DNA from 3 places in the Kribbella sp. NBC_01510 genome. Region 1 is predicted to be linked to each of the others. Evidence: riboswitches for the same ligand, from Rfam matches in the RefSeq annotation. Region 1 holds a riboswitch; each other region holds the start of a gene.

The links. Region 1 has a riboswitch for thiamine pyrophosphate ahead of thiC (phosphomethylpyrimidine synthase ThiC). Riboswitches for the same ligand answer to the same signal wherever they lie in the genome.
Region 2: linked by a shared signal. The riboswitch ahead of thiS (sulfur carrier protein ThiS) and the one ahead of thiC (phosphomethylpyrimidine synthase ThiC) in region 1 are both predicted to bind thiamine pyrophosphate.
Region 3: linked by a shared signal. The riboswitch ahead of OG558_RS12170 (purine-cytosine permease family protein) and the one ahead of thiC (phosphomethylpyrimidine synthase ThiC) in region 1 are both predicted to bind thiamine pyrophosphate.

What each region holds. Positions count from the first base shown of each region.
Region 1 covers NZ_CP109418.1:3,265,401-3,268,671, forward strand. Annotated here, with positions in the region: gene OG558_RS16210 (hypothetical protein) at 1-179, shown strand, start outside; gene OG558_RS16215 (hypothetical protein) at 229-708, opposite strand; gene OG558_RS16220 (lysophospholipid acyltransferase family protein) at 897-1,655, opposite strand; TPP riboswitch at 1,707-1,825, shown strand; partial or broken gene thiC (phosphomethylpyrimidine synthase ThiC) at 1,816-3,271, shown strand, end outside.
Region 2 covers NZ_CP109418.1:3,099,769-3,103,039, reverse strand. Annotated here, with positions in the region: gene OG558_RS15385 (DUF5937 family protein) at 1-832, shown strand, start outside; gene OG558_RS15380 (hypothetical protein) at 850-1,332, opposite strand; TPP riboswitch at 1,563-1,673, shown strand; gene thiS (sulfur carrier protein ThiS) at 1,664-1,870, shown strand; gene OG558_RS15370 (thiazole synthase) at 1,872-2,645, shown strand; gene OG558_RS15365 (DUF6807 family protein) at 2,635-3,271, opposite strand, start outside.
Region 3 covers NZ_CP109418.1:2,451,079-2,454,349, reverse strand. Annotated here, with positions in the region: gene OG558_RS12175 (class I SAM-dependent methyltransferase) at 1-467, opposite strand, end outside; gene OG558_RS12170 (purine-cytosine permease family protein) at 495-1,823, opposite strand; TPP riboswitch at 1,817-1,932, opposite strand; gene OG558_RS12165 (alpha/beta hydrolase) at 1,953-2,615, opposite strand; gene OG558_RS12160 (hypothetical protein) at 2,612-3,271, opposite strand, start outside.

The DNA of each region.
Region 1 (3,271 bases):
GGGTCGGGCTGGCGATCGTGTTCGCGTTCGGTGTGACCGCGATGTCGCGGCGGGCGGTGGCGATCGAGGAGAAGAAGCCGCCGTCGATCGTGGACACCTCCCTGGCCGCGCTCTGCTTCGCGGCCTGCCTGGCAGCGGTGTTCTACGGGCTGTATCTGATCATTCCGCAGTTCCACTGACGCGGGTACGACGGACGGTCCGCTCGAGGGCTGTCCGTCGTACGGGTCGTCAGCGGTTCCAGCGCCGTACCGACTTGGCCACGTCCTTGGAGCGGATGGAGCCGAGGTTGTACTCCCACGCGGCGGCCAGCTTGCCGCCGAGGATGCTCGCGTCCAGATAGATCCTCGGGCGCACCGCCACGGCCCAGGTGGCGGCGGCCGCGTGGCCCTGCTGGTGGAGTAGGTGGTCCACGGTCGCCTCGATCCGGCTCTTGTTCTCGCCTCTGAGGCCTTCAGTGGCCCAGCGTTGCATGATCGCCGCGTCGTCGGACGTCATCCGGGCCAGATAGGTCAGCGGACCGCGCCAGAAGCCCCGGCTGCCGATGCTGTCCAGGCTCTCCAGCGGGAACCAGCCGTTCTGGCAGCGTCGTCCGTTCACCGCGGATTCGATCTCCCGGGCGCGGTCCGCGGACAGGCCCCGGGTCGCCCAGTCGACGAAGAACGTCCCCGCGTCCGGGATGTGCTCCGCCACGTGCGGCGCTGGAGTCATCTGCCCCGGTTCGAACAGATGAAGCTCTTCCGGTGATTCGAACACAACCTTCCCCGCCCGCCTGAGTACCGCGGCCGCGCGTACGACTACCCGGCCCGCCGCACAGGGACCCCCCAGGTTCCTGTTCTGTCAACAACGACAAGTCTTCGTACCCTCGTTCCCGCCCGAGGGTCAAGGTCTTGTCCGCGTTACCGGTCCTCCTTGGTCCGCCGCTCGGCCCGGCGGGCGAGCTCCTCCTGATCCAGCCGCTCGGCCTCGGCCGGAGTCGGCGCGGCGCCGCCGTACGACGCCGGCAGCCACCAGGCACCGGCCGGTTGCTCGGGGTAGGCGCGGATGGTCTGATCGAGCATCCCGGCCATGGTCGAGTGCAGGCGCGCGGTCGCGTCGGCCGCATCGTCGCCTCGGGTGACGGTGATCGGTGCGCCGACGGTGATCGCGATCGTGCGGTGCCGGGAGAAGTCGCGCGGATGGTCCTTGGTCAGCATCCGCTGCGTGCCCCACAGGATCATCGGAATGATCGGTACGCCGGCCGCGGCGGCCATCCGGACCGTGCCGGTTTTGAACTCCTTGAGCTCGAACGACCGGCTGATCGTCGCCTCCGGGAACACGCCGACGACCTCGCCCTGGCCGAGGTACCGGAGCGCTTCGCGGTACGACGCCATCCCGGCCGCGCGATCCACCGGGATGTGGTGCATCCCGCGCATCAGCGGCCCGGAGTACCGGTTGCGGAACAGGACCTCCTTGGCCATGAACCGCACCAGCCGCTTGCTTGGCACAGCGCCGAAGCCGCCGAGCACGAAGTCGACGTAGCTGATGTGGTTGAGCGCGATCACCGCGCCACCGGTCCGCGGCACGTTCTCCGTCCCGCTCAGCTGGAACTTCAGGTCCAGCACCTTGAACGCCGTCTTCGCGAAGCCGATCACCGGTGGGTACACGAGGTCACGCATCCCCCGACGCTACCCGCTCGGTCAAGACGGCGGGTTAAGGTGACGGTGACAATTGGAGATCGCGGGAGCTCGCACCGTAGTGGGCTGAGAGGGCGGCTGGGTGACCGGCGCCGCCGACCGCCGAACCTGTCCGGGTAATTCCGGCGTAGGGAGCAGCAAGGTGAACGTCAGCACGATTCGACCGACTGTCACCACCGGCCCGATCTCGGGGTCGGAGAAGATCTACCGCGGTGAGCTGGGCGTCCCGGCCCGCCGCGTCCACCTCACGAACGGCGAGCACTTCGACCTGTACGACACGTCGGGTCCGTACACCGACGCGTCGGCGCGGATCGACGTACAGGCCGGACTGCCCGCACTCCGGCGGGACTGGATCGCCGGGCGCGCACCGCTGACCCAGCTCGGGCACGCGCGGGCCGGGACGATCACCGAGGAGATGAGGTACGTCGCCGTCCGGGAGGGCCTCGATCCGGAGTTCGTCCGGTCCGAGGTGGCCCGGGGCCGGGCCGTGATCCGGCGAACCGGCGGCACCCGGAGAGCGAGCCGATGATCATCGGGAAGAAGTTCCTGGTGAAAGTGAACGCGAACATCGGCAACTCGGCCGTCAGCAGCTCGGTCGAGGAAGAGGTCGAGAAGCTCGTCTGGGCGACCCGGTGGGGCGCGGACACGGTGATGGACCTGTCCACCGGCAAGAACATCCACGAGACGCGGGAGTGGATCCTGCGGAACTCACCCGTGCCGATCGGGACGGTCCCGGTCTATCAGGCGCTCGAGAAGGTGAAGGGCGATCCGGCCGGGCTGTCGTGGGAGGTGTACCGCGACACGGTGATCGAGCAGTGCGAGCAGGGTGTCGACTACATGACGGTGCATGCCGGCGTACTGCTGCGGTACGTGCCGCTGACCGCTGGACGGATCACGGGCATCGTGTCCCGGGGTGGCTCGATCATGTCCGCGTGGTGCCTGGCGCATCATCAGGAGTCCTTCCTGTACACGCATTTCGCGGAGCTGTGCGAGATCCTGCGCACCTATGACGTGACGTTCTCACTGGGCGACGGGTTGCGGCCGGGGTGTATCGCGGACGCCAACGACGCGGCGCAGTTCGCCGAGCTGCGGACGCTGGGAGAGTTGACCCGGATCGCCTGGGAGCGCGACGTCCAGGTGATGATCGAGGGACCGGGCCACGTGCCGATGCACAAGATCGCGGAGAACGTGCGGCTCGAGGAGGAGCTCTGCGGCGAGGCGCCGTTCTACACATTGGGGCCGTTGGCAACTGATGTGGCGCCGGCCTACGACCACATCACGTCGGCGATCGGTGCGGCTCAGATCGGCTGGCTGGGTACGGCGATGCTCTGCTACGTCACGCCGAAGGAACACCTCGGGCTGCCGGATCGCGACGACGTCAAGACCGCCGTGATCACCTACAAGATCGCCGCCCATGCGGCCGATCTGGCCAAGGGGCATCCGGGCGCGCAGGCCTGGGACGACACGTTGTCCAAGGCAAGGTTCGAGTTCCGCTGGGAGGACCAGTTCAACCTCTCGCTCGATCCCGACGCGGCCCGCTCGTTCCATGACGAGACCCTGCCCGCCGAGCCGGCCAAGACCGCCCACTTCTGCTCGAT
Region 2 (3,271 bases), 170 kb from region 1:
GTGGGTTCGGGGTGTGCAGCCGGTGGTCGAGCAGGTGGATTGGTCGGTGTTGCGGTGGCTGGTCAATGACACGATGGGGAGTCCGGATTTCCTGACGCCGCGGCCTACCTCGCCGTTGACGCAAATCCAGGATGAGCTCGAGATCATCGGGGCGGTGGATCGGCGGACGTTCGAGCGGCAGTTCGTCGCGGTCAACAAGGAGGTACCCGACGAGCTTGCCGGTGCTGATGGTCCCGCCAGGGTTGTCGACGCGCTGCGTGCGTACTGGCAGTTGGCGATGGCGCCGTACTGGGATCGGATGCGGACGATTCTGTCGGCCGACATCAGCTACCGCGGCCATGTGCTCACGCAGCACGGGACCGGGGCGATGCTGAACGGACTCGGGCCGGCCATCAGTTATCAGAACGGACAACTGAAAGTCGATCGGGTCAGCGATCCGAGTCGGACCGAGCGGGTGGACGGGCGGGGGCTGGTGTTACAGCCGACGTTGTTCGGGCCGCATGCGGTGATTCCGTTCGACGTCGGGGCCGAGCCGCTGCTGGGGTATCCGCCGCGGGGGCAGGCCAATCTGTGGTCCGTCGTCGAACCGCCGTCACGGCAAGACCTTGCACAGTTGATCGGTACGCCGCGAGCCCACATCCTCGCGTTGCTCACGCATCCCCGGACAACGACCGACCTGGCCGGCGAGCTGAAGGTGACGCCCTCGGCCGTGAGCCAGCACCTGCAACTGCTGCGTCGTACGGGGCTGGTCGAAGCGCAACGAACCGGCAAGCAGGTGCTCTACCGACCGACCGAACTCGCCGCCCTGCTCACCGGATCGGACCTCGACTGACCGGGGAAGAGCAGTACTCACGGATTCGGCTTGTTCCCGTTGGCGGCGGCCGTCGGCTTCCCGTTGGCGGTGGACTTTCCGTCGGCGGCGGCCGTCGGCGCGGAGACCTCCGGAGCGTCGGCCGCCGTACCGCTGTCCTCGCCTCCCGCCTCCTCTTCCGCCTTCCGGCGTACCCACCACACGCGTGCCAGCTTGGCGGATCCCAGGATCGCGGCGATGACGATCGCGGTCACCACGCCGGCGACATCGAGCAACCCCCACGCCCGCTCGTACCACGGCGGCTGCTGCTCGACGGCGACCGCGATCGCCTGCTCGAAGGTACGGCTGCTGAGGGGCAGGTCGTTCAGCTCCACAACCAGGGTGAGACGGAGCGTCCGCACACCATCGGTCTGCGGTGTCACGCGCCAGGCCCACCCGGTCACCCCGTCGATGAGCTGGAACTTGTCGCTGAGCGGCTGTACGTCGAGCCCCCGAACCCCGGAGCTCGGCTCGGACGTCACGGGACGGCACCCGGCGGATCGGCCCCGCCGAATCCGATCCTCAGCGCCACGACAACTGCTGCCAGCACCACAGCCGCGGCTATCAGCAGGCCAAGTTTTGTTCCCCCGTGAGCCCGATCGATCGTCCCCATCTCTGCTCACCTTCCCCCAATACACACGGTAGCGGTTTCCGGCCATGGCGTACTGCCTTCGAGACGCGTTGGCGGTCATGGGAAGACGTGAGCTAGAGTCGAAAGCGCCGCGGGAGCTTGCAGGAGTGGGCTGAGAGGGTGACTGGGCCGTCGCCGACCGCTGAACCTGAATCGGGTAATTCCGGCGTAGGGAGGAAGCGATGCAGGAAGCTGTCTGGGTCAACGGTGCGGCGACCGACGTCGCCCCGGGGAAGTCCGTGGCCGAGCTGATCGGCGAGTACTCCGACCGGACCACCGGGATCGCGGTCGCGATCAATCAGAACGTGCTCACCAGGGCCGAATGGGCGTCCACCGCCCTGCGAGCCGGCGATCGGGTCGAGATCGTCAGCGCGGTGCAAGGAGGCTGACATGGACGATCCACTGGAGCTCGGCGGGCGGACGTACACCTCGCGCCTGATCATGGGCACGGGCGGTGCGGCCAACCTGGAAGTGATGGAGGAGGCATTGATTGCCTCCGGCACCCAACTGACCACGGTCGCGATGCGCCGGCTCGGCACCGGCCACGAGGGCTCGGTGCTCGACGTACTCAAGAAGCACGGCATCGACGTCCTGCCGAACACGGCCGGTTGCCACACCGCCGCCGAGGCGGTGCTGACCGCGAAGCTCGCGCGGGAGGCGTTGCAGACCGACCTGATCAAGGTCGAGGTCGTCGCCGATGACCACCTGCTGCTGCCCGATCCGATCGAGTTGCTCGACGCCGTGGACGCCCTGGTGGCCGACGGGTTCACGGTGCTGCCCTACACCAACGACGACCCGATTCTCGCGCGCCGGCTCGAGCAGGCCGGCTGTGCCGCAGTGATGCCGTTGGCGGCGCCGATCGGGTCCGCGCTCGGCATCCGCAATCCGCACAACATCGCCCTCATCGCCGAGGCCGCGAACGTTCCGGTGATCGTCGACGCGGGCATCGGTACGGCGAGCGACGCCGCGCTGGCGATGGAGCTCGGCTGTGCCGCCGTCATGCTCGCCACCCCGGTCACCCGCGCCGAGAAGCCTGCCCTGATGGCCGCGGCCATGCGCGACGCCGTCTCCGCCGGCCGAGCTGCCCGCCTGGCCGGCCGCGTCCCCCGCCGCTGGCAGTCGGCCCTGGCCTCCTCGCCGACGACCGGTCTGCCTACGTTCTAGCCGCCAGTTCGGCAGCTTCGGCGAGGTCGATCGGGCGGTCCAGCAGCAATGCGGTGAGGGACAGGTCGAGGTCTTGGTTGGGCTGGAGGGTCAGTGGGCTGTCCCACGCCAGTGCTGGACCGGCACCGACGTACCCCGTGGAGCGAAGGAACCACGGGCGTACGTCGCTGGGCTGGACCAGGAGCAACGTGGTGATGATGTCGGCGCGATGCTGGACGAAGGCGAGCCACGGACTCAGCGAGCCGAAGACAGCATCGGTCCCTTCGCCGGCTGAGCTGAGGACAGTCGTGGTCTCGGCGGACGGCAGTCGCCAGAAGATGCCGCCGTACCCGGCGTCCGGACGGCCCGTGGTGGCGGGGCTGTCGATGCGGATCGATCCGTAGCGAGCAGTGAGAACGCTCTGCCAGTCCAGCCGCCAGCCGCCGTCGGCCAGCGAGCCCGTCAGTCGTCGGCGTTCGACCAGTTGCGGCCGGCCTTGTTCGTCGTACCAGGTGAGTTCGTCGCGCAGCGTGTGATCGTCGTCGACGGCGACGCTGCGGCTGCGTTGCTGGCCGTGGTTCGTGAGCAGGGTCGGGCCCTGGCCCCGGACGAACGTCCGGCCGCCCCAATGGGAGGTGCCGTTGACC
Region 3 (3,271 bases), 810 kb from region 1:
GCCGTTGCCGGTCCCCAGGCCGGGCCCTCGATGATCGCGATGCCGCCCGGCTTCAGCACCCGGGAGATCTCGCAGATGGTCGACACCTGCTCGTCCTCGGCGAACAGCTCGTGGAACGCGGTCCACAGGCAGATCACCGCGTCGAACGCGTCCCACTTGTACGGCAGGTCCGTCATCGACCCGACCGCCCAGTCGATCGACAGTTCCTCCTCGGCCGCCTTCGCCCGGCCGGCCTCGATCAGGTTCGGCGAGATGTCCAGCGCGCAGACGGCCTTGCCGGCCTTGGCCAGCGGCAACGCGATCCGGCCGTAGCCACAGCACAGGTCGAGCACCGACTCACGCCCGTCCAGCAGTTCCTCGACGGCCTTGACGGTCGCCGCGTCCCGCTCGGGCGTGGTCCGCGCGGCCAGGCCGTCGGCCCCGAGTTCGGCATACTCGGCCCGGCTGCGCAGTGCGGAGTTCAGCATGGGCGCAAGTATCCCGGTTACTCCGGGTCAGTTGTCCAGCGGTCGGCGCCCTACACGACCGAGCACGACCGCGGCCAGCATCGAGACGACGATCGAGGTGACCGTCGCACCCAGCCAGGTCGGCACCGGCTGGTGGTTGAACACCCGCTGCTGGACGTCGGTCCAGAACGGCGACCAACGGCTCACTGTGCCGGGGTTGACCACCTGGTAGGCGACGAATCCGATCAGCCACGCCACGGCCGGCTGCCACCGGAAGCGCGCCGTACCCGAGACGTCCCAGTTCATCTTGCTGACCAGGAAGAAGTCCGCGATCGCGGCCGCGAACAGCGGGACGAAGACCGAGCCGATCAGGAAGAGGAACTGCGTGTAGTTGCCTAGGTCAACCATCAGGGCGAGGCCGGTGGCGAGTACGCCGATCGCGACCGAGATCCAGCGCCGGTCGACCTTGCCGATCAGGTTGTGGGCGGCCATCGTGGTCGAGTAGACATTCGCGTACGCCTCGTCGACCTCGTCCACCAGCAGGACCAACAGTGCGATCGCGCCGGCCGGCAGGACGACGAGCGCGGTGATCACGTCCTCGCTGTTGGTCTGCAAAGTCGCGACCGCGAACACACCGAGTGCGTAGTACGCGATCGCCGCCAGGCCGTAGCCGAGCGAGGAGCCGGCGAACGCCGCCTTGTTGGTGCGCGAGTGCCGGGTGTAGTCGGCGGCCAGCGGCGCGAACGAGACCACGCCCGCGGCGGCCAGGTCGACGGCCGGCCAGAAGCCCAACACGTTGTCCTGCGGCAGGTCGTGCATGGGCTTGCTGAGCACCTGCACGAACAGGTACACCGACGCGATCAGCACCAGCCAGACCATGAACTTCCGCAGCAGCTTCACACTGCCGAGCGGCCGGACCGCCATCGTCGTCGCGATCACCCCGGCCAGCAGGACGAACACCCAGCGCCAGCGCTCACTCGTCACCGCGACCGCGGCCTGCGAGATGATGATGATCTCCATCGTGGCCCAGCCGACGTTCTGCGCGATGTTCAGCACGGTCGGCGCCATCGAACCGCGTCGGCCGAACAAGCCGCGCAGGCACGTCATCGCCGGCGCACCGGTCTGCGATCCGAACACCGCCGCCCCACCGAGCACCAACGCGCCGATCCCACAGCCGACGACGACCGCGAGCAGGCCCTTCCACAGCGAGCCCGTGGTCGCCGCCACCAGCGCACCGGTGACCGGCCCGAACAAGGAGATGCCGAAGTTCCCCCAGAGGGCGAACTGGTCGAGGAATCCGAGCGTCCGCGGGGCGTCCGTGGTCAGGACAAGCGGCGCCTCGATGTCGCTAGCAGGACGAACAGCAGTATTGGTCATGATGACCTGCTCCCTACGCCGGCATTACCCGGTCAGGTTCAGGCGGTCGGCGACCCAGCTGTCGCCCTCTCAGCCCGCGCGTACGGTGCGAGCTCCCGCAAAGGTTGTTAGCGCGTCAACGATAGCGCTTCACTCGCTTTCGGGAAGGGTGGCGGCTCGCTGGATGAGAGCGGCCACCTCGGGACCGTTGGTCAGCACTGGTATGTGCGCGCCCGAATCCAGCGTCCTGGCCTCACCGTGGCTGAGCTCCGCCAACCGCTGTACCCACTCGGCCGGCGAGATCAGATCGTGCTTGCCGCGCACGATGACCACCGGCACGCGCACCTGGGTGATGATCGCGGCCAGGTCGTGGTGCCGGGCGGCTTCCGCGGCTCGGGCGATCGAGGAAAGCGTCGTACGGGCGTACTGCGGGGTGACAACCCGAATCAGGCGGGGTGCTTCCGGTACGGCCGACCCCAGCCATCGGACCGTCCGGTCCACCCAGCCCGACATCCGGATGTCGCCGGTCGGCGCCACCAGCACCAGCGCATGGACGAGCTCGGGGTCGATGATCGCGGTCTCGACCACGATCTGGCAGCTGGCGGAGTGTCCGACCAGGACCGACCGCTCGCGGATCTTGTCGGCGAGTGCCACGCCCAGCGCGCGCGGATGCAGATCTTCGCGGGCCCCGGCCGGTTCGCCGTACCCGGGAAGAGTGACGACGACGTACGGCGTGGTCAGGTGCTCGACCGTTTTGGCGTACGACTCCGGCCCGAGACCGAGGCCCGGGACCAGGACAACGGGTGCGCTCACTCCCAGGGCGCTTTGACCGGCGGGCCCTGGACGACCGGGTTGCTGACGTCGGGCTTCAGCTCGCGGTACCCGATCGCCAGACCCGCCGCGAGGATCAGTAGGCCGGTGCCGCCCCAGCCGTACGCCTTGGGCAGCCGGTCGATCGTCTCGTTGATGGCGCCCAGGCCGGTGGACAGGACGATGCTCAGCCAGATCAGGATCGGGATCGCGGACACCGCGACCAGCAGGAGGCCACCGAGCTCGACCGGGTCGGGCTGGCGCCCTGCCTTGCGGCGGGCGAGCACGTCCCGGATCCACATCCCGATCGCGACCGCGCCGACCACGATCAGCAGCAGTTGGCCGATGGTGTCGATCACGTCGGTGCGGAGCGGGTGGTTCAGCGGTGAGCCGGGGGCCTGGGAGATCTCGCGCAGGGCGACCCGCTGGACGGACACGACGAGCAGTCCGTAGACGGCCGCGATCAGTGCGGCCAGTCCGACCACCCGGGCGGCACGCGGGTCACGGGGCGCGACCGGCTCATCCCGTCCGTACGTCGGGAGCTCGTGCTGCTGCGGATGCGCCGCGGGACCGTAGGGGCTCCCGGGGCGGAAGTTCGGCGGCTGGGTGTACGTCGGGCCCTGGCTCTGCGGCGGACCGGCGTACTGCGGCTGGCTCTG